DNA from 3 places in the Blautia sp. 2227st1_G12_2227SCRN_220401 genome. Region 2 is predicted to be linked to each of the others. Evidence: predicted binding sites of a transcription regulator. Region 2 holds the regulator's gene; each other region holds the start of a gene.
The links. Region 2 encodes NrdR, which represses ribonucleotide reductase genes. Its sites were predicted from a motif close to CACAANATNTTGTG; they were not measured.
Positions count from the first base shown of each region.

Region 1 (7,680 bases), on a different contig from region 2:
CATCTAATTTCAAACAGGCCTATGGAGAAGATTCCACCTATGATATGGCGATCGAGATCTATGAGGCATATCTGGACAAGGATATGGAAGCGGACGGAACCAGATATCTGGAAGCTGCTCTTTCTTCTGAGGCCAAGGATGCCCAGGACCACTGTGACAGAGGCCGTGTCTACTACTATATGGAAGACTACAGCAACGCAAAAAAAGAGCTTCTGGAAGCAACCAAGAAGGATAATACGGAAGCATTGCTTCTTCTGGGAATGGTATATCTGGCCCAGGATGATGTGGAAAATGCTCAGGCAATGTACAAGCAGTATATTTCTGCAGTGGGTGATTCCGCCAAGGGCTATAATGGTCTGGCACTGTGCGATATCCGAAGCGGAGATTATGATTCCGCTCTTGATAACATCACAAAAGGCCTTCCGACAGCTACCACAGACGAGATGCAGAGTCTTCTGTTCAATGAGATCGTAGCCTATGAGAAAAAGCTGGATTTTGCTACTGCACTGACCAAGGTCCAGGAATATATTGAGATGTTCCCTGAAGATTCCGCTGCAAAAAAAGAGCGGGCTTTCCTGAAAACCAGAACGTCTTCGGAGGGCTGATATGGAATATTTTGAGGAAATACAGGACAGGGTTATCCTGATCGGTGTCCAGGCAGATCGGGGGGATGACATGGAGGAATCCTTGGATGAGCTTGGAGAACTTGCGGCCACGGCAGGTGCGGCGGTTGCAGGCAGGATCATTCAGAATCGTGAGGCCGTACATCCGGGCACCTATATCGGAAAAGGCAAGATCGAAGAGGTAAAAGGTCTTCTCTATGCCCTGGATGCCAATGGTGTGATCTGTGACGATGAGCTTTCTCCTGCCCAGATGAATAATCTGGAGCGGGAGCTGGAGTGCAAGGTTATGGATCGTACCCTGCTGATCCTTGACATTTTTGCGAAGCGTGCCGTCACAAGTGAAGGCAAGATCCAGGTAGAGCTTGCACAGCTTCGTTACCGGTCTGCACGTCTTGTGGGACTACGTTCTTCTCTTTCGCGACTTGGAGGAGGAATCGGAACCAGAGGCCCTGGTGAGAAAAAGCTGGAGACAGACCGTCGTCTGATCCGGAACAGGATATCCGCACTGAAGCAGGAGCTTTCCCAGGTAGAAAAGCACAGAGAGCTGATCCGTTCCAGAAGAGCTGTGGGAAATCTGAAGACAGCAGCCATTGTTGGCTATACCAATGCAGGAAAGTCAACGCTTCTGAATACACTGACAGGCGCTTCGGTGCTTTCGGAGGATAAGCTGTTTGCCACACTGGATCCGACTACCCGTCTTCTGACACTGGATGACGGACAGCAGCTTCTTCTTACGGATACCGTAGGCTTTATCCGCAAGCTTCCCCACAATTTGGTGGAAGCCTTCAAGAGTACTCTGGAGGAAGCCAAATATGCGGATTATATCATTCATGTGGTAGATGCATCCAATCCTCAGGCGGAGATACAGATGCATATCGTATATGAAACCCTGAAAGAGCTTGGTGCTCTGGGAAAAAAGACGATCACACTTTTTAACAAGCAGGATCGTGTTTCCGGGGAGAGCTTTCGGGATCTCCGAGCAGACCATACGCTAAAGATTTCCGCACGGACAGGAGAGGGGCTTGAGGAATTTAAGCAGCTTCTTTCTGAGATACTGGCAGAAGGACAGATTTATATGGAACGGCTTTTTCCTTATTCGGAGGCCGGTCAGATCCAGCTGATCCGTGAGTATGGACAGCTTCTTTCGGAAGAGTATACCGAAGGAGGGATTGCTGTAAAAGCAAGAGTTCCGCGGGAAATCTATCCGAAAGTCACATAATGTTAAAATATCTACTCAGTACCATATATAGTACCGTGAACAAAACGGGCACTATATATGGTGCTTTTTATGTTGACGCAAAGAGGCGTGTCTGATACAATAAGCCTACAGCGCTTTGAACACAGATCGTGAAACGGAGTGTGTTCGTAAGCAGGCAAGTGAGGCGGAATGGAATATCCGCTTATAAATAAATGCATGAGGGAGGCATTTTCTTATGTTTCAGGTAGTAAAAAGAGACGGTGAATTAGACGAATTTAAAATGGGGAAGATCACCGCGGCAATTGATAAGGCATTTGATGCCAAAGGTAAGAATTACAGTTCGGATATGATCGATCTTCTGGGACTTCGTGTTACAGCGGATTTTCAGAATAAGATCGAGAACAACCGGATTTCTGTTGAGGATATCCAGGACAGTGTGGAGAACGTACTGATCCAGGCCGGATATTCTGATGTTGCCAAGGCGTATATCCTTTATCGTAAGCAGCGTGAGAAGATCCGCAATATGAAATCCACCATCCTTGACTATAAAGAGATCGTAAACAGCTATGTAAAGGTTGAGGACTGGCGTGTAAAGGAGAACTCAACGGTTACTTATTCTGTAGGAGGTCTGATCTTAAGCAACTCCGGAGCAGTTACCGCAAACTACTGGCTGTCTGAGATCTACGACAACGAGATCGCAGATGCACACAGAAATGCAGATATCCATATCCATGATCTGTCCATGCTGACCGGTTACTGTGCAGGCTGGTCCCTGAAGCAGCTGATCCGAGAGGGACTTGGTGGTATTGAGGGTAAGATCACTTCTGCACCTGCAAAGCATTTAAGTGTACTCTGCAACCAGATGGTGAATTTCCTGGGTATCATGCAGAACGAGTGGGCGGGCGCACAGGCATTTTCATCCTTTGATACTTATCTGGCACCTTTTGTAAAGGCAGACAACCTTTCCTATCCGGAGGTTAAGAAATGTATTGAGTCCTTTGTATATGGCGTAAATACTCCAAGCCGCTGGGGCACTCAGGCACCATTTTCCAACATTACACTGGACTGGACCGTTCCGGACGACCTTGCAGAGCTTCCGGCTATCGTAGGCGGCAAGGACATGGATTTCAAATATAAGGACTGTAAGAAAGAAATGGATATGGTCAACAAGGCATTTATCGAGACCATGATCGAGGGAGATGCCAACGGACGTGGATTCCAGTATCCGATCCCGACCTATTCCATCACAAAGGAATTCGACTGGTCTGATACCGAGAACAACCGTCTTCTCTTTGAGATGACTTCCAAGTACGGTACTCCGTATTTTTCCAATTATATCAACAGTGATATGAAGCCAAGCGACATCCGCAGCATGTGCTGCCGCCTCCGTCTGGATCTCCGTGAGCTCCGCAAAAAGAGTGGTGGATTCTTTGGCTCCGGTGAGAGCACAGGCTCTGTAGGCGTTGTTACCATCAATATGCCGCGTATCGCATACCTTTCCAGAACGCCGAAGGAATTTTATCAGCGCCTGGACCACATGATGGATATCTCCGCAAGATCTCTTCACATCAAGAGAGATGTGATCAGCAGGCTTCTGGAAGAGGGACTGTATCCGTACACGAAGAGATATCTTGGAAGCTTTGACAATCATTTTTCCACCATCGGTCTTGTGGGAATGAACGAAGCGGGCTTAAATGCCTGCTGGCTGAAAAAAGACATGACAGATCCGGAAACCCAGAAGTTTACAAAAGAGGTTCTGGAGCATATGAGAAGCCGTCTTTCAGACTATCAGGAGCAGTATCCGGGAGAGCTTTTCAACCTGGAGGCAACACCGGCAGAGTCCACTGCATACCGTCTTGCCAAACACGACAGAAGCCGTTATCCGGATATCAAAACAGCGGGAAAAGAGGGCGACACTCCGTATTACACAAACAGCTCTCATCTGCCGGTTGATTACACTGCGGATATTTTTGACGCACTGGATATTCAGGACGATCTGCAGACTCTGTATACTTCAGGAACCGTATTCCATGCATTCCTTGGGGAGAAGCTTCCGGACTGGAAGGCAGCGGCAGCGCTGGTACGTAAGATCGCAGAGAATTATCGCCTGCCCTATTACACCATCTCACCGACCTATTCCGTATGTCAGGAGCATGGCTACATCAGCGGCGAGCATTTCACCTGCCCGAAATGTGGAAAGAAGGCTGAGGTTTACAGCCGTATCACAGGATATTACCGTCCTGTACAGAACTGGAACGATGGTAAGACCCAGGAGTACAAGAACCGTACCCTCTATGATATTACCCATTCCCATCTGAAAAAGGTCCATACCAGTGTGATGACCATGAAGGGTGACGAGGTGGAGATCCAGCCTGTGGAATCTCATAAATATCTTTTTACGACTAGCACTTGTCCGAACTGCCGTATGGCAAAGAAAATGCTGGAAGGCGAAGAGCTGGAGATTATCGATGCTGAGCAGAATCCCGAGCTTGTCAAGCAGTATGGGATCCGTCAGGCCCCGACGCTTGTCATTACTGACGGGGCGAAGGTTAGGAAGTATGTGAATGCTTCTAATATACAGAAGTATGTAGACGAAGAGTTGGATTGAGTTTTTTGCCAAAATAACTGTAAGTAAAAAATGGATGGCTGGACGCATGTCTGTTGGATGTGTGTCTGGCCTTTTTTATATTGGGAATTTTATGTTATGATATTTTATGTTTGAGATTTGGGGCCTGGAAAAGATGGTTGACATTTCATGTCGAGATGGGTATACTTATACCTGAATTTAATGATTAAAAGCGTTACGCTTTAATGTATGAATGTATACGCAAAACGCTCCATCCCGGAAGGGCCCCGCTGGGGAAGGGATTCACTTCCACCAAATTTCATGCTAAAATAAAAAAAGAAAATAAAAAAGAATAACAGAAAAGAGGAAAATTATTATGGTAAAACAGAACATCGTCTTCGTAGAAAACACTCCAGGCAGTCTTCAGAAAGTTACAAAGATTCTTGCAGAGAATCAGATCGATATCTACGGTTTCGGCTGCTTTGACGCACCGGAGTTTGCAAACTTCCGTATGGTATGCGACAATCCGGAAAGAGCAGATGAGATCATGGCTGAGCATGGATACATGACTCGTATCACACAGGCTATCCTGGTAGACCTTCAGGATGAGATCGGTGGGTTAGACAAGCTTCTTAGTGTCATGGGCGACAGCAACGTAAACCTTCATTACATCTACACCTTCTTCCACAGAGGCCTGAAAGTTCCGGTAGCGATCATGCACTGTGAGGATCTTCTGGTTGCAGAGAGTGTTCTCCGTAACAATGGATTCCAGGTTCTGAACCGCCTGGTAGATCCGGATGGAGAAGCAGAGGCGTAATCAATCGCATAAAAGGGACAAACAGGAATGAAGTATCGTATTTTTATTGTAGAAGATGACGAAACAATCGCGAATCTTCTGAAAAAGCATCTCAGTTCCTGGGGATATGACGTTTTTCTGGCTGAGGATTTTTCCAATATACTGCAGGAATTTGCGGGGAAAGATCCTCAGCTTGTTCTTCTGGATCTGAAACTTCCATTTTATAATGGCTTTCACTGGTGTGAGGAAATCCGAAAGGTTTCCCAGGTGCCGGTGATCTTCATCTCCTCCGCAGCGGATAACATGAACATGGTCATGGCCATGAGCCGTGGAGCCGATGACTTTATTGCCAAGCCTTTTGATATGGACGTACTGGTGGCCAAGATCCAGGCAATCCTCCGCAGAACCTATTCCTTCGGAAACCCGGGAAATGTCCTGGAACATAAAGGCGCGGTTCTCAATCTTTCCAGAGCGACACTGACCTGGAACGGGGAGGAGACGGAACTGACCAGAAATGAACTGCGTATCCTGGAACTGCTTTTTTCCCAGGCAGGGAAACCGGTATCCAGAGATGCCATTATGACAAAACTGTGGGAAAGTGACAGCTTTGTGGATGACAACACCCTGACCGTAAACATTACACGCCTTCGCAAAAAACTGGAGGCGGCAGGCCTTGTGGATTTTATCATCACGCGAAAAGGTCTTGGATATATGGTGTGAGGTTTTTATGGAATCATTTCGAGCATATTTAAAACAGACAAAAATTTTTTTCATCGCCTGTGTTTTTATGGCGGCTGTGTCGACAGCAGTGATCTGCCTGTACCAGCTTCCCCTGGAGGCGGCGGTCTATCTGGCAGTTCTGTGGCTGGGAGCAGGAGCTGCCGTTTTTTTATACGGTTATGCCTGTTACAGACAGAAGGTGCAGAACTTAATCCTGGTGGAAAAAGCTCCGGAGATTAATCTGGACCGGCTGGGCGAGACCACCGATGAGGTGGAGCTTCTTTACAGGGATATCATCCGGAAACTGGACGGCATGCGGATGGGTGCGGAGACAGAACGGCAGCGTTCTCTGGAAGAAATGACCGATTACTACACTATGTGGGCACATCAGATCAAGACGCCGATCTTTGCTCTACGCCTGCTGCTTCGGGAGGAGCCGGAGGAGAACCGGGAGTCCGGGGCACAGCTTTTTCGCATTGAACAGTATGTGGAGATGGTGTTGGGCTACCTTCGCACGGAGGACATGTCCGCCGATCTGAAGCTGACCCGATGCTCGCTGGATCGGATCATCCGGGAGCAGATCCATAAATACGCAGGGATCTTTGTGTCAAAAAAGCTTTCGTTATCATATGAGGGGACAGATGCGATCGTTCTTACCGATGAAAAATGGCTTGGTTTTGTCATTGGACAGATTCTTTCCAATGCGTTGAAATATACAAGAACGGGCGGCATTGAAATCTGGCTGGAGGATGAGCGTGGAAACAGGGTATCTGAGAATCCAAATTTGAAGCAGAATACGGCTCCGGGGATTTGTAATACGGCCCCGGCAACTCTGGTCATCGCAGACTCCGGCATCGGAATCCAGCCGGAGGATCTTCCGCGCATCTTCGAAAAAGGCTACACAGGCGTCAATGGACGGGAGGACAACCGTGCTACCGGGATCGGTCTGTATTTAAGCCGGAAGATCCTGAGAAAACTGGGTCACGAGATCACTGTGGATTCCCAGGTGGATAAAGGCACGGAAGTTCGGATGAGCCTGTGGAAAAAAGATCTGGAGATGTATTAACCTTACACAAATGTAAGCTTCCTCCGTAAAATGTAAGCCACTTCGATGGCAGCCGCCGGAGAATTTTCTTATACTGAAACCATAACATAGCGTTTCGGGTAATTCTTACATCAGGTTCGATCGCTTTAGAACATGATGCACGACTCCCTGGATCGCTGTAAATACAGATAAGAAAGGAATTAGCGTATGGCATTACTGGAAGTAACAAATGTAAAAAAGATATACAGCACCCGCTTCGGCGGAAATAAAGTGCAGGCACTTTTCAATGTGACATTTTCGGTGGAAGAAGGAGAATATGTGGCGATCATGGGAGAGTCCGGTTCCGGAAAAACAACACTTCTGAATATTCTGGCAGCCCTGGACCGCCCCACATCCGGCGAAGTGCTTCTGGAAGGAAAAAGCATTACTCACCTGACAGAAAAAGAAATTTCCGCATTCCGTCGGAAGAACTTAGGCTTCGTGTTCCAGGATTTCAATCTTCTGGACACCTTCAGCCTCCGGGACAATATTTATCTTCCTCTCGTGCTGGCAGGGGAAGATTATCAGGAGATGGAGCAGAAGATCCGTCCCATTGCAAAAGCCCTTCACATCAACCAGCTTCTGGAAAAATTCCCCTACGAGGTTTCCGGCGGACAGAAGCAGAGAGCAGCAGTTGCAAGGGCACTGATCACAGATCCGAAGCTGATCCTTGCGGACGAACCGACCGGAGCC
Region 1 covers NZ_JBCLNI010000018.1:43,715-51,394, forward strand. The annotation lists gene ABCM67_RS10550 (tetratricopeptide repeat protein) at 1-605, shown strand, start outside; gene hflX (GTPase HflX) at 607-1,842, shown strand; gene ABCM67_RS10560 (ribonucleoside triphosphate reductase) at 2,057-4,429, shown strand; gene ABCM67_RS10565 (ACT domain-containing protein) at 4,764-5,204, shown strand; gene ABCM67_RS10570 (response regulator transcription factor) at 5,232-5,903, shown strand; gene ABCM67_RS10575 (sensor histidine kinase) at 5,911-6,969, shown strand; gene ABCM67_RS10580 (ABC transporter ATP-binding protein) at 7,156-7,680, shown strand, end outside.
Region 1: the regulator NrdR is predicted to act here: its motif matches at 1,892-1,905, upstream of ABCM67_RS10560 (ribonucleoside triphosphate reductase).

Region 2 (7,680 bases):
AACCAACCTGATACAGCCCGCCGGCATCCCAGGCTTCTGCGATCAGTTTGACATTTCTAAGGACCGGATCGTAAGCGAGAAGCTCCAGAAGGGGCGGATTGTTAAGTGGAGAACCGTCCTCATGGCGTCCGAGAATGCTGGCAAGATCGAAGCGGAAGCCGTCCACACGGTAGTTGATGGTCCAGTAACGTAAGCATTCAAGGATCATCTGACGTACAATGGGATGGTTACAGTTCAGAGTATTTCCACATCCGCTGAAATTGTAGTAATTTCCCTCTGGAGTCAGCATATAATAAACCTTATTGTCAAAGCCCTTAAAGCAGAAGGTTTTTCCCAGCTCGTTTCCTTCGGCGGTATGATTGAATACAACATCAAGAATTACTTCGATGCCATTTTCGTGGAGCTCACGGATCAGCTCTTTCAGCTCAGTTCCCTCACAGTTATGCTCCGGCTTGGAAGCATAGCTGGTGTTTGGAGAAAAGAAGTTGACAGAATTGTATCCCCAGTATTCCAGAAGCCGTTTGCCATTTACAGTACGGGCATTCATATTCTCGTCAAACTCGAAGATCGGCATCAGCTCTACGGCGTTGATCCCCAGTTCCTTGAGATAAGGGATCTTTTCACGAAGACCGGCAAAGGTTCCCGGGTGCATAACACCGGAAGAAGAATCCTGTGTAAAGCCGCGGACGTGAAGCTCATAGATGATCAGGTCACTGATCTTACGGGTGGACTGCGGCATGTCTTCCCAGTCAAAGGAATCACGTACCACACGGGCATGATAGCTTCCGATCTTTTGCTGGCCCCATTCACGCTGACCGGCAACGGCTTTGGCATAAGGATCAAGAAGAACCTTTGTCTTATCGAAGATGTGACCCTTTTCCGGTTCGTAAGGACCGTCAATGCGGTAGCCGTACTCCAGATCTTCGATGTCCAGTCCCATGACGATCATGGAGTAGACATCACCGATACGACAGGCATTGGGAAAAGGAAGGACTGCGAAGGGTTCCTCTTCTCCGGAGTGGAAAAGAAGAAGCTCGCAGGATGTACCGTGGCGGGTATGTGCGGTAAAGTTGACTCCGTTGGAAAGAGGAGTAGCGCCATTTAATTCAAAAAACCCGGGACGTACAGGAAATCCCGCAATAATATCTGTGGGCCGGGATGTCAGTGTATTCTCAGAGAGCATAGTCTGATTCTGTGTTTTCATTTCCGGTATCCTCCTTGGTGAAAATTTTTTTACAAACAAAAATATTATAACTGATTTTCAGAAAAAAGTACAGGCTGGGTTGTTGAGAACAAAGTGAACAGCAGCATTCCAATAACGCGGGAACCTTCGGGAAAATCTTCTTGAGGTTTTTGACGGGAAGGCTTACAATATGAACCAGAAACTTTGAAAATGTAAGGAAAGGAATAATAGCAGTATGAATGAAGAAACACTGGAGATTTCTTTTGACCAGATAGAGAAAGAACGGGGGAAATATCTTCTGATAGATACCCGTGATAAAGTAACTGTAGAATATGGAATGATCCCGGGAGCAATCTCTGTTCCGGAACAGGAACTGGAAGAGCGGGCAGAAGAACTGAGGGGGGATAAGATCCCGGTCCTTTACTGTACAAGAGGGCTTTTCAGCCAGGAGGGTGCAGAGATGCTCCGGGAAAAAGGAATTCCCGCACTGAGCCTGAAAGGTGGATATACAGGATGGCTTTTTCAGCAGATGCAGAAAGAATCCGGTAAAGAGAACAGTGAAGAAGAGGAAAATGATGCAATGGAACAGCGGCGGAAGGATATCGAGCTGAGTATCCGCAAAAAGTTCCATAAGCAGCTGTTTTCCAGATTTGCCAGGGGAATCAACGATTATGAGCTGGTGAAGCCGGGAGATAAGATAGCAGTCTGTATTTCCGGTGGTAAGGATTCCATGCTGATGGCCAAACTGTTCCAGGAACTGAAGCGTCATAACAAGTTTCCCTTTGAACTGGTGTTTCTTGTGATGGATCCGGGATATAATGAGGCAAACCGTGCGGTGATCGAGCACAATGCCAGGCTTCTCGGGATTCCGATCACAGTGTTTGAGACTGAGATCTTCGATGCGGTTTATAATATAGAAAAATCCCCATGCTATCTCTGTGCCCGTATGAGAAGGGGCTATCTTTACAGCAAGGCAAAGGAGCTTGGCTGCAACAAGATCGCTCTTGGACATCACTATGATGATGTGATCGAGACGATCCTGATGGGAATGCTTTACGGAGCGCAGGTACAGACTATGATGCCGAAGCTCCATAGTACAAATTTTGAGGGAATGCAGCTGATCCGTCCTATGTATCTGATCCGGGAGGCAGATATCAAACACTGGAGAGATTATAATGACCTTCATTTTATCCAGTGTGCATGTAAATTTACCGATACCTGTACTACCTGCCGTACAGATGGTACCAGTGTTTCCAAGAGAATGGAGATCAAGAATCTGATTGCAGAACTTAAGAAGGTAAATCCACATGTAGAAAGTAATATTTTCCGAAGTGTGGAAAATGTTAATCTTCATACAGTTATCGCATACAAAAAAGATGGAGTGAAACATTCTTTTCTGGAAGGGTATGAGGACTGACAGATATAAATAAAAGCTGCTCAGGCGTTAGCCCGGGCAGCTTTTACTTTTTCCCGCTGTTTGGTAAGATCATAATATTCATCAGAGATGATCCCGCGACTGGAAAGTGCTTCGTAGGTTTTCTGCTGTGCGGGGGTCATCTTCATTCCGATCGTGGAATTGACATCGGTCAGTACGCAGCTTGTTTTTTCTACCAGCCAGAAAAGTGCGGAATCATCATCGGGGATCATTTTCCAGATTTCGTTTTCTGTATATGGAAGAAGGGACATGAGAGTTTTTAAGTGTCCATCCTGGATCAGACGGTAATCCCCGTCCGGCATGATGATGCCATCGCCATAGAGTTCTTTTTTCTGTTCCATTTTCTGCAGAAGTTTTTCTGTGAGTTTCATGATCGGCTCCTTGATCTTTATTATTTCAACAGTTTTCAGGCACTGCTTTTTTATGAAGTTAAAAAAATAACAATCAGCGTCTATTGTATGAAGCGGCGACAAAAATGTCAAGAGGTTAAAAAGATTTTCGATGCTTATGAATGATTTTTGTTGTGCAATTTGTTTGCTTTTGTGAGGCTAAAGGTTAAAATTATGTAAAAATTATCGTAAAATAAGATCTTCTGTGGTATAATATGAATATTCAAAAAATTCAAGGAAGGACGATGCAGATGTTGAAAAACTGGAACCCGGAACAGATTCCGGAAAAAGAGGATATCAAAGTGCGTTTAAGCGCTGCAAGAACCAGATTATATGAATTGCAGATGGCTCTGAAAGAGCATAAGATTCCGGTGATCGTGCTGTTTGAAGGCTGGGGAGCTTCCGGAAAAGGAAGTACCATAAGTAAGGTGATCAAGAATATCGATCCTCGTTTCTTCAAAGTTGCGACTATGTCAGCACCTACAGAGGAAGACCTTCGGAAACCATTTCTTTACCGATATTTCAGGGAAATCCCGGAAGCGGGCAAGTTTACATTCCTGGATTCAGGATGGATGGATCAGACCTGTCGTGAACGTATGGATAAAAAGCTGAAGGGTGACAATTATTCAAAACGGATTGACAGTATCCGGAGATTTGAACGTCAGCTGACGGATAATGGATATGTACTCCTGAAATTTTTTATGCAGATCGACCGGAAAGAACAGGAAAAACGTATGGGCATCCTTCTGGAAAGCAAGGATACCAGATGGAGAGTCAATGAATATGATCTCTGGCAGAATGATCATTATAAGAAGTGCAGAAAGATTTTCGACCAGTATATGCAGGATACCAATACATCTGCGGCTCCATGGTATATTGTCGATGCCGGTGACCGGAAGTGGGCAGAACTGCAGGTACTGGAAACCATGATCAGCAATATAGAGGTTGCCATGGAAAACAGCAAACATGCAGTGCCGATCCTGCAGAATGTTTTTCCTCTGGTGGAGATGCCCAGATTAAGCGAGATTCCTCTGGATGGAAAAGAAGTGGGGGATGAAGAGTACAAGGCAGAGCTTAAGGAACTGCAGGCAAAGCTTGGAAGTCTGCATAACCGTCTTTACCGAAAAAGAGTGCCTGTGATCATCACCTATGAAGGCTGGGATGCTGCCGGAAAGGGAGGAAATATCAAGAGGATCACGGAGGCTCTTGATCCCCGTGGATTTGAGGTACATCCTATCGCAAGTCCGGAGCCTCATGAAAAAGCCCGTCATTATCTGTGGCGTTTCTGGACAAGGCTTCCCAAGGATGGTCACATTGCCATCTTTGATCGGACGTGGTACGGAAGAGTGATGGTAGAACGTCTGGAGGGCTTCTGCAGCGAGAATGACTGGAGACGTGCCTACAATGAGATCAATGAATTTGAGAAGGAGCTTTCTGACTGGGGCGCTGTGATCGTGAAATTCTGGGTCCACATTGATAAGGACACCCAGCTTGCCAGGTTCAACGACCGCCAGAGCAATCCGGAAAAACAGTGGAAGATCACGGATGAGGACTGGAGAAACCGTGAAAAATGGGATCAGTATGAAACAGCAGTAGATGAGATGCTTCAGAAAACCAGTACTGCTTATGCACCATGGCACATTCTGGAATCCGTAGATAAGAAATATGCAAGGCTGAAGGCGCTTCGGATCGTGATCGAAGAAATTGAGAAAGCGCTGAAATAAGAGATAAAAGCTGCGGCAGGATAACAGATATTCTGCTGCAGCTTTTTGTCTGAAGAGAGATGAATCAATTCCGGAGATAGTTTCGCATACTGCGAAGAGCATGTTTTTCCAGTCGGCTGACCTGAGCCTGGGAGATACCAATCTCATCAGCTACCTCCATTTGGGTTTTTCCCTCGTAGAAGCGGAGATCGATAATGTGACGTTCACGCTCTCCAAGCCGGTTCATGGCATCTCGAAGAGAAATATCCTCCACCCAGTTTTCTTCCAGGTTCTTTTTATCACTGATCTGATCCATAACATATAGGGTATCTCCGCCTTCGGAATACACGGGCTCAAAAAGGCTTACCGGGCTCTGGATCGCATCCATGGCATAGACGATCATTTCCTTGTCGATACCGATCTCATCAGCGATTTCTGCAATGGTAGGCTCTTTGAGATGCTGCCGCATATAGTTTTCCCGGGTATAGATGGTTTTGTAAGCGATATCCCGCAGAGAACGGCTGACCCGTATGCTGTTGTTATCACGGAGATATCTTCGGATCTCTCCGATGATCATGGGAACTGCATAGGTGGAAAATTTTACCTGAAGAGTGGTGTCGAAATTATCGATCGCTTTGATCAGGCCGATGCAGCCGATCTGAAAAAGGTCATCCGGATTTTCACTGCTGTTCTGAAAACGCCGGATCACGCTTAAAACAAGCCGCAGATTGCCTTTGATGTACAATTCCCTGGCTTCTTCATCGCCAGCTTTGATTCTTTTAAAGAGCTCCGCCTTTTCTTCCTGATCGAGAACGGGAAGGGTTGAGGTATTTACTCCGCAGATTTCAACTTTATTCAGTGCCATCTTAGAATCCTCCTTGTCTTGTCAGTACATTAAGATGATTCTCAGAGGGCGGTTGAAATATACTTTTTCAGGGAAAATATAAAAAATAAAGGGCCTTGACAATAAGGAGGTATTTATTCTCCGGACAGCAGTTTTTCATTACGGAAATCAACAAGGATGATATCTTCGCCGATCTGGCGGATGCAGTCCCATGGAATGGAATATTCATTTTCTTTGGAAAAACACCAGCAAAATTTCCCCGGTTCCGGCATGATCAGGGCTTTCAGACGTGCGGTTTCACAGCAGAATTCCACATCAAGAGGGCAGCCAAGACTGCGGCAGGTATGGATATTGATCACTTCTTTTTGTTTCAGCTCACAGATGCGCATAAATTCATCACCTGGTATGATTTTATGGAAAATCTGTAAAATTTATGCAAGTCCGATTATTGACACATTATGTGCATTTATTTTATAATAAAAACGAATTTAGTAATGATTTACTGATCCGGAAAGGGGGAGAGTTCTGTGAGATGTCCGTTCTGTAACCAGGATAATACAAGAGTTGTAGATTCCAGACCTGTAGAGGATACCAATTCCATCCGCCGCCGCCGTCTCTGTGATGCCTGCGGAAAGCGTTTTACAACTTATGAGAAGGTGGAAACGATTCCGCTGACTGTGATCAAGAAGGATCAGAACCGGGAAAGCTATAAACGTTCTAAGATCCAGGATGGTGTTCTTCGTGCCTGCTATAAGCGCCCCATTCCCATTGAGAGAGTGGAAGAGATGATCGATTCCATAGAAGGAGATATTTTCCGGTCAGAAGACCGTGAGATCAGCAGTACCAAGATCGGAGAGATCGTTATGGAGCATCTGAAGGATCTGGATGCGGTGGCGTATGTACGCTTTGCGTCTGTATACAGAGAGTTTAAAGATGTCAGTACCTTTATGGATGAGCTGAAGAAGCTGATCAATTAAGAGATTAAATGAATAGACCGCAAATGCAGGAGATTTCAGGCCGATTGTCAAAAGACAACCGGCCTTTTTTGAAACATGAATGTTTGATTTTTCAGAGATCGTAAAAGTGGATACAAAAAAAACAGGAACCGCATGGGAAAATCCTCTGCGGTCCCTGCTATAAATATACATTAATGATTCAGGAAACTTAATTAAACAATACCCTGAGCTTTCATAGCGTCAACAACTTTTTCGAAGCCGGCGATGTTTGCACCTACAACATAGTTGTCTTCCATACCGTAACGTTTAGCAGCGTCATCAGTTTTGTGGAAGATATCGATCATGATGTTGTGGAGTTTCTCATCAACCTCTTCTCTTGTCCAGGAAAGTCTCATGGAGTTCTGGCTCATCTCAAGTGCAGATGTGGCAACACCGCCAGCGTTTGCGGCTTTACCAGGCATGAAGAGAACACCGTTCTCCTGAAGGTATGTTGTTGCATCAAGAGTAGTAGGCATGTTTGCACCTTCAACGACGTATTTGCAGCCATTTGCAACCAGTGTTTTAGCTCCGTCAATACCAAGCTCGTTCTGAGTAGCGCATGGAAGGTAGATATCACATTTGATATTCCAGATGCCAAGTCCCTCAGTGTAGGTAGCGCCCTCAACACGGTCTGCATATTCTTTGATACGTCCACGTTTTACTTCTTTGATATCCTTTACGACGTCAAGGTTGATTCCGTTCGGATCGTAGACATATCCGTTGGAGTCGTTCATTGCAACAACCTTGGCACCAAGCTGAGTAGCTTTCTCAACAGCGTAAATAGCTACATTACCGGAACCTGTTACAACGATTGTTTTTCCTTCTACGGAATCATTGTGAGCTTTGGCGATCTCGTTGAGCATGTATACAACACCGTAACCGGTAGCCTCTGTACGGATCAGGGAACCTCCGAAGGAAAGACCCTTTCCTGTAAGGACACCCTCATAAAGGCCACGGATTCTCTTATACTGTCCGAAGAGATAACCGATCTCACGTCCGCCGACACCGATGTCACCAGCCGGAACATCTGTATCTGCGCCGATATATTTGCAAAGCTCTGTCATAAAGCTCTGGCAGAATGCCATAACCTCTCTGTCAGATTTACCCTTAGGATCGAAGTTGGAGCCACCT
Region 2 covers NZ_JBCLNI010000043.1:1,151-8,830, reverse strand. The annotation lists gene ABCM67_RS15225 (alpha-amylase family glycosyl hydrolase) at 1-1,204, opposite strand, end outside; gene ABCM67_RS15220 (ATP-binding protein) at 1,419-2,600, shown strand; gene ABCM67_RS15215 (hypothetical protein) at 2,621-2,989, opposite strand; gene pap (polyphosphate:AMP phosphotransferase) at 3,259-4,731, shown strand; gene sigG (RNA polymerase sporulation sigma factor SigG) at 4,796-5,575, opposite strand; gene ABCM67_RS15200 (YlmC/YmxH family sporulation protein) at 5,689-5,943, opposite strand; gene nrdR (transcriptional regulator NrdR) at 6,082-6,531, shown strand; gene gdhA (NADP-specific glutamate dehydrogenase) at 6,723-7,680, opposite strand, start outside.

Region 3 (7,680 bases), on a different contig from region 2:
CTCCGATGTGTGCTTTACGAAGGAAGAACATACAGATCCTGGACTGTCCGATACCACCACCGATGGTGTACGGAAGCTCTTTGTTCAGGATTGCTTTCTGGAATGGAAGCTCTCTTCGGTCATCACAGCCTGCTTCGGTAAGCTGGCGGTCAAGTGCGTCCTCGTCAACACGGATTCCCATTGAGGAAAGCTCAAGGGCAATGTCAAGTACCGGATAGTATACGAGGATATCACCGTTCAGTTCCCAGTCATCATAGTCCGGGGCACGTCCGTCGTGGCGCTCGCCGTTGGTGAGGGTTTTGCCGACTTTCATAAGGAAGACAGCGCCCTTTTCACGGGTGATCCGATATTCACGTTCCTTCGGTGTACAGTCCGGATACATGTCAAGAAGCTCCTGAGTTGTGATAAAGAAGATATCCTTCGGAAGGATCTCCTCGATGTAGTCATACTGTACAGCCATGTATTTCTCAGTTTTACGAAGGACACTGTAAATGGTGCGTACGGTTTCCTTGAGAGTCTCCATGGAACGTTCTTCTTTGGAGATGATCTTTTCCCAGTCCCACTGGTCTACGTAAACAGAGTGGATATTGTCCAGATCTTCATCCCGGCGGATGGCTACCATATCTGTGTAAAGACCTTCTCCGTGAGAAAATCCGTATTTTTTCAGTGCGTAGCGTTTCCATTTGGCAAGGGAGTGTACGATTTCGGCGTTGCTTCCTTCGATAGCCTTGATATCAAAGCTTACCGGGCGCTCTACACCATTAAGGTTGTCATTAAGGCCGGATTCCGGTGCTACAAATGTTGGAGCGGATACTCGAAGAAGGTTCAGCTTCTGTGAGAGTGTCTGCTGGAAGAAATCTTTTACTGTTTTGATCGCAATCTGTGTGTCATGGAGGTTCAGGTCTGCATGATAGGTTGCGGGGATTGTGATTGTATTCATTATCGGCTCCTCCTGATGATTTTTAGGCTTATTGCTCTGTGGGGTATTATAGCAGAAAATGGGTGGAGTGGCAATATAATGAGAGGGGAAGTCTTTTGGGGTATCGTAGAAAAATGCTGGGTATTAAATGCTTGGTGTGATATACTGAAAAAAGAATGCTTATGTTTACGACGGAAATATAAATATCCGTTTTGACGGATAGAATGGAGGGAGCTTATGGCAGGTCAAAGGTGTCAGGTTTGTGGGGGTAAGGTTGTAAATGGCAGGTGTTCATTATGTGGGATGCCTTACAGAAATGATGAGGTGTTATATCATTTGAATGAGCCCCGGGAGATACATTATAAACATGCTTCCGCCAAAGTGCGGGATATGATGCGGCAGTATGGACAGGATGCTGATCAAACAACACAACATAACGGAAACGTAAACCGGAATACGAACGCAAACCGGAATACAAACATAAATCGGAATACGAATGCAAGCCGCAATACCGATTTGAATCGGAATCTAACCAGAAGCCGGAATACAGGTGCAGCAGCCGGACGTAAGACTGCAGCGGCAGTTAATACCAGGAATAAAACAACGGTGGGCAGAAATCGTGCAGAAGTTTTAGAACAGGGAAAAAAACAGCAAAAAAAAGATCAGAAAAGCAGCGGGGCAGGCTGGATCATATGGTTTATAGTGACACTGGCCATTCTGCTTCCAAAATTATGGGATTTTCTTGCAGACTGGATCGGAACAAATTTGTGAGAATATTTCTGCAGTGAGATCAGGCAGTGCTAAGTGTCTGTATTTTCGTGTATACAGAAATATCCCTTTTCTTTTCTCCTCAGCTGTGTTATACTCATGCCTAGCACAACATATAGATGAAAAACAATATATAGAAGATATAGGTACTATATATAGTATTTTGCATAGCGACTTATATATAGCACAGGGAGGGATGAGCAATGTTATATGTGATCAAGAAAGACGGGACAAGAGAGGAGTTTAATCCGCAGAAGATCGTGGCTGCCGTGAACAAATCCGCAGAGCGTATTCTTTATACTTTTTCAGACGAGGAGAAGGATTTTATCTGCCGTTTTGCCCAGGAGCATGCGGATTCCCTTGGAAAGAATGAGATTGAGATCCAGGAGATGCACAATATCGTGGAGGGGGCTCTGGAGCGTGTGAATCCGGCAGTTGCCAAGAGCTACCGTGATTATCGGAATTACAAGCTGGATTTTATCCATATGATGGATGATGTCTATACCAAGAGTCAGGCGATCCGTTATATCGGTGATAAAAGTAATGCCAATACAGACAGCGCCCTTGTTGCCACGAAACGAAGCCTGATCTTTAATGAGCTGAACAAGGAACTCTATCGGAAGTTTTTTATGAACCGTAATGAGCTTCAGGCATGTAAGGACGGCTACATTTATATTCATGACCAGTCTGCACGTCTGGATACCATGAATTGCTGTCTGTTCGATGTGGCAGCTGTTTTAAGTGGCGGTTTTGAGATGGGAAATGTCTGGTATAACGAGCCGAAGACTCTGGATACAGCCTTTGATGTTATGGGGGATATCATTCTCAGTACAGCAGCACAGCAGTATGGTGGCTTTACAGTGCCGGAGGTTGATAAGATCCTGGCACCGTATGCAAAGAAGAGCTATGATAAATATATTTCCGAATTTATGAAATACTCGGACGAGAGCTGGAGTGGCCGTGAGGAGAGAGCTATTGAGTATGCTCTTGATAAGGTCCGCAGGGATTATGACCAGGGCTGGCAGGGAATTGAGTACAAGCTGAATACCGTCGGTTCTTCCAGAGGTGATTATCCGTTTGTTACGGTGACACTTGGTCTCGGAACCGAGCAGTTTGAGAAGATGTGTACGATTTCCCTTCTTGAGGTCCATCAGGGAGGACAGGGTAAGGCCGGACACAAGAAACCGGTACTTTTCCCGAAGATCGTATTCCTTTATGACAAAGAGATCCATGGTCCAGGAAAGTGCTGTGAGGATATTTTTGAGGCTGGTGTGGAGTGTTCCTCCAAAACCATGTATCCGGACTGGCTGTCTATGTCCGGCGCAGGCTATATTTCCAGTATGTACAGGAAATACAAGAAGGTCATCAGCCCGATGGGATGCCGTGCTTTCTTAAGTCCGTGGTATGAGCGTGGCGGTATGGAGCCGGCGGATGAGAATGATACGCCTGTTTTTGTGGGACGTTTTAACATTGGTGCGGTAAGCCTTCATCTTCCGATGATCCTTGCAAAGGCCAGAGCGGAGAGCAGAGATTTCTATGAGGTTCTGGATTTCTATCTGGAAATGATCCGTAACCTGCACATCCGCACTTACGAATATCTGGGACAGATGCGTGCATCCACCAACCCGCTTGCATACTGTGAAGGCGGTTTCTACGGCGGACATCTGAAACCGAATGAAAAGATTGGCAAGATCCTGAAGCCTATGACAGCTTCCTTCGGTATCACAGCGTTAAATGAGCTTCAGGAACTTTACAATGGCAAATCCATTGCCGAGGATGGGGCGTTTGCTCTGGAGGTCCTGAAATATATCAATGACAAGGTAAATCAGTACAAGAAGGAAGATGGTTATCTTTATGCGATCTACGGAACACCGGCAGAGAGTCTTTGTGGCCTGCAGGTAGAGCAGTTCCGTAAGATGTATGGAATCATTGAGGGCGTTTCTGACAGACCATATGTGAGCAACAGCTTCCACTGCCATGTAACAGAGGATGTAACTCCGATCGAGAAACAGGATCTGGAGGGACGTTTCTGGGAGCTCTGCAATGGCGGTAAGATTCAGTATGTACGTTATCCGATCGGCTACAATAAGGAAGCTATCCGTACACTGATCCGCAGAGCCATGGATCTGGGATATTATGAGGGAGTGAACCTTTCTCTTGCATACTGTGACGATTGTGGTCATGAGGAACTGGAGATGGATGTATGCCCTGTCTGCGGTTCCAGAAATCTGACCAAGATCGACCGTATGAACGGATATCTTTCCTACAGCCGTGTCCATGGAGATACCCGCCTGAATGAGGCGAAGATGGCTGAGATCGCTGAGCGAAAATCTATGTAAATACTGGCTGCCCGATCAACTGTGTAACAGTGATCGGATGTAGAGTCAGACAGTATAAAAAATATCCCGCAGAGCTGCCGGTAAGACCAGCAGCCGTCTGCGGGATATTTTTATGTAAAGTGAAGTTTTATAGTTCACTTTGTATTCTGAGTCCGTAAAATGATCATTTAATGATAGTTCCGGTCTTCTCACGGTAGCCGTCTTTTGCATGGGCCATGTCTGTGATGATGGTACGGCGTCCGGTTCCCTTCTCCACGAAGGAAACACCTGCTTCGATCTTAGGAAGCATGGAGCCTGCCGCAAACTGTTTGCCGGCAATATATTTCTTGGCATCTTCTGTGGAAATAGTATCCAGATAAGATTCGTGATCCGTATTATGGTCAAGGCTTACTTTCTCGACGCTTGTAAGGATCATCAGAGTGTCAGCGTTCAGTTCTTCTGCAAGAAGTCCTGCTGCCAGGTCTTTCTCGATGATGGCGCTGGCACCATTCAGCTGAGTTCCCTGCTCAAGAACCGGGATTCCGCCACCGCCTGCGGCAATGACGATCTGCTCTGCTGCAGAGAGGACCTTTACGGTTTCAATCTCTACGATCTTCTGTGGCTTCGGTGCTGCAAGGATACGTCTGTACTGGCCCTCTCCCACCTTTGTGACAAAGTTTCCTTTTTCTTCTTCAGCCTCGGCCTCTTCTGCGTTAAGAACACGTCCAATGATCTTCTCCGGCTCTGCAAATGCTTCATCGTATGGATCGATGACAACCTGTGTCAGAACTGTGCTGACCGGTTTGTAGATCCCTCTGGAGATAAGCTCAGCACGGATGGCGTTCTGAAGGTCATAGCCGATATAACCCTGGCTCATGGCGGAACATACGGACATTGGTGCAAATGTATAATCAGGATGTGCCTTACCGAATTCATTCATTGCGGTGTGGATCATCCCTACCTGCGGACCGTTGCTGTGGGAGATCACTACGCGGGTTCCCTCCTCTACCAGATCTGCGACTACCTTCGCTGCGAGTTTTGTAGCTGTTTTTTGCTCTGGAAGTGTGGTGCCAAGTGCCCGGTGGCCTAATGCAACTACTACGGTTTTTTCGCTCATAGGAAATACCTCGTTTCTCTTAAAAATTGGAATGAAATCAGTTACTGTATTCAGTAACGAGTACATCGAAAACGATGCACGAATATTATATTTTATTATAAAAGACCTATGTGGGAAATGCAATAGAAAATCGAGTGTTTTCCGAGACAGGAAAAACCGCCTGATCCAGTCAGACGGTTTGATTCCTACTATTTTTTGAGGGGGGAGATAGAGAGTGGTTTTTCATCTATCCAACACCTATTATATAGAGAAAATATGTTTAAAATATGTCGTTAATCTAAAAGAAATGGAAAATTTATAAAGAAAGTTTAAACAAACTTTATAATTTTTATATCCGGTTGCGCATGGTCTGAAAATGTGATACATTGAAAAAGTCTTGATCCTGCATTCTGCGGGATCTGTTCACGCATCGTTTCGATGCAGAAATCCATTTTATTTTATCGAAAAAAATATTGATCATGCACCATTTGCCGGGGAGGGATGCCTTTGTCTGTGGAAAAGTAAGTTTCTGTAAAAAAAACATGTGTATAAGAAATGCCAGATCAGGCAGAAATGAGGAAGAGCCATGAAAAACAGAATATGGAAACAGATGAAGAAAGCCGGAATTGTGACAGTGCTGGCAGGAGCCATGCTGGGAGGAACAATAGAACCGGAGCTGACTCTGGGAGCAGATTTTTTGCCGGGACAGGCACCGTTTATCGATCAGAGTGTGTTCTGGAAAGACATAGAATCCGGACAGGCGGAGCTTGGGATCCGGATTCGCGGCCTGAATGAATGGCTGTCCGGGAGAAGGTTTTCGGAGGATAAGGAGAAAAATGAGAAGTGGGACGATGAACTTCAGAAGATTGAAGATCCATCGGTGGAGCAGGAAGAAGAGATAGAACAGGAGCTGCCAGAGAATGACTTGCAGCAGGAAGAAGAGCAGGAGCTGCCGGAGGATGATTGGCAGCAGGAAAAGGAGCCAGAGCCGGAGGATGACTTGCAGCAGGAAGAGAAGGCAGAACAGGAATTGCCGGTGGATAAGGTTGTGGAAGGAATCGGAATAGAAATGGAGGAAGGATATGAGCACGTGGAGCAGCTGGCATCCGGGGAAACAGTACAGCCGGAGGATGAAGAGCAGGAGAAAACGGGTCCGCTCACACCGGAAGGAACGTCGACCGGAGGGGAAAATGTAGGGAATGAAGAGGAAGGTGAGTTTGAGGAGACGCAAAAGCTGACGCTGGTCACGTATATTTCGGAGTATTTTGTTCCGGAAACGGATTCTGTCCCGAAAAATATGGCTGCACAGCAGATTTCTGTAAGGAGCCAGAGCGGTGAAGATACAGAGATCACAAAGCTGGAAAGCGTGCTGAACGTGGAGCAGAACGGGCAGGATGAGATTTTTTTCCGTATCCCGCTGATCCTGCGGCAGGAATACCGTTTTCCGGCAGAGAAAAGCAGTTATCCTGTGACTCAGGAGGAACCGCTTCAGAAGGACTGTACCGGTGCGGGAACCTTTCTCATGACAGAAGAAAACGGGGAAGAGCTGGTGATCGCAGAGGGAATCTCGCCTATGCTGGACGTGGAGGCTGCTGAGGCTGATATGGAATTGTCGGTAATTGCACAGAATAAAAAAATGAAAGCAGGGCAGACCATCCGTTATCAGGTAGAGATAGCCAATACCGGAAAGCTGGATCTTGCAGATATCCGTCTGACCAGCAGCCTTTCATGCCCTAAGATCCGGCAGCTGTGGGAAGATGCAGAAGGCCTTCTAACAGAAGGGGCTGTGGCGGAATTTGCAGAATTAAAAGCCGGAGAGAGCAGGAGCTTTTATGTACAGGCGCCGCTTCTGGATGAACAGGAAAAAGATCTGGAGCACCAGGTGGAAGCAGAGGCCAGGGTGAAGGACAGAGTGGAGGAGGTGATCCGGAAGAACGCTTCCACTATAAATGGTCTGGAGGCACTGAAGGCGGATCTTTCTGTAAAGAAAACTGCAGACAAAGAAACCGCTGCACCGGGTGAGACTGTGACCTATCAGATCTGTATCGTGAATACCGGTGAAAAAACGCTTCATTCGGTTGTGGGAACGGAGCGCTTTCAGGCAGCAGGGATCCATGCACAGTTTCTGGAGCAGGAAGGTGTAACGCTCAACAGCAGCCGTACAAAGGCAATGATCCAACAGATCCCGCCGGGAGAGGCAGTTTCTCTTCAGGCTGTGGTGAAGATCCCGGGAAAAACAGCGGATCAGAAGCTTTTTAACCAGGTGACGGTCACAAGCAAGGAAACCGGAGAGCGATTGATGGAGGCCTCCGCTTCTGTCATGGTAAAAGGAGAGGTGGCTATTACGCCGGAAGAAGGGCTGCCTTTGCAGGGAGATGACCAGGGTCCGGCTTCCGGTCAGATACAGATGGCAAGAACTGCGTCCACACATCCGAAGACCGGAGATGATACCAGGAGGGATTTGTGGACGCTTCTGGCAGTGACAGCTTTGGTGACTGTGCTGGGCGGCATCTGGCTTCGGAAAAAATATGCGGATATTTATGGAAAAAGCTGATGTTACTGAGAACGGAGTGAACAGT
Region 3 covers NZ_JBCLNI010000016.1:1,208-8,887, forward strand. The annotation lists gene asnA (aspartate--ammonia ligase) at 1-940, opposite strand, end outside; gene ABCM67_RS09605 (hypothetical protein) at 1,157-1,690, shown strand; gene nrdD (anaerobic ribonucleoside-triphosphate reductase) at 1,891-4,026, shown strand; gene arcC (carbamate kinase) at 4,190-5,122, opposite strand; gene ABCM67_RS09620 (hypothetical protein) at 5,688-7,655, shown strand.
Region 3: the regulator NrdR is predicted to act here: its motif matches at 1,835-1,848, upstream of nrdD (anaerobic ribonucleoside-triphosphate reductase).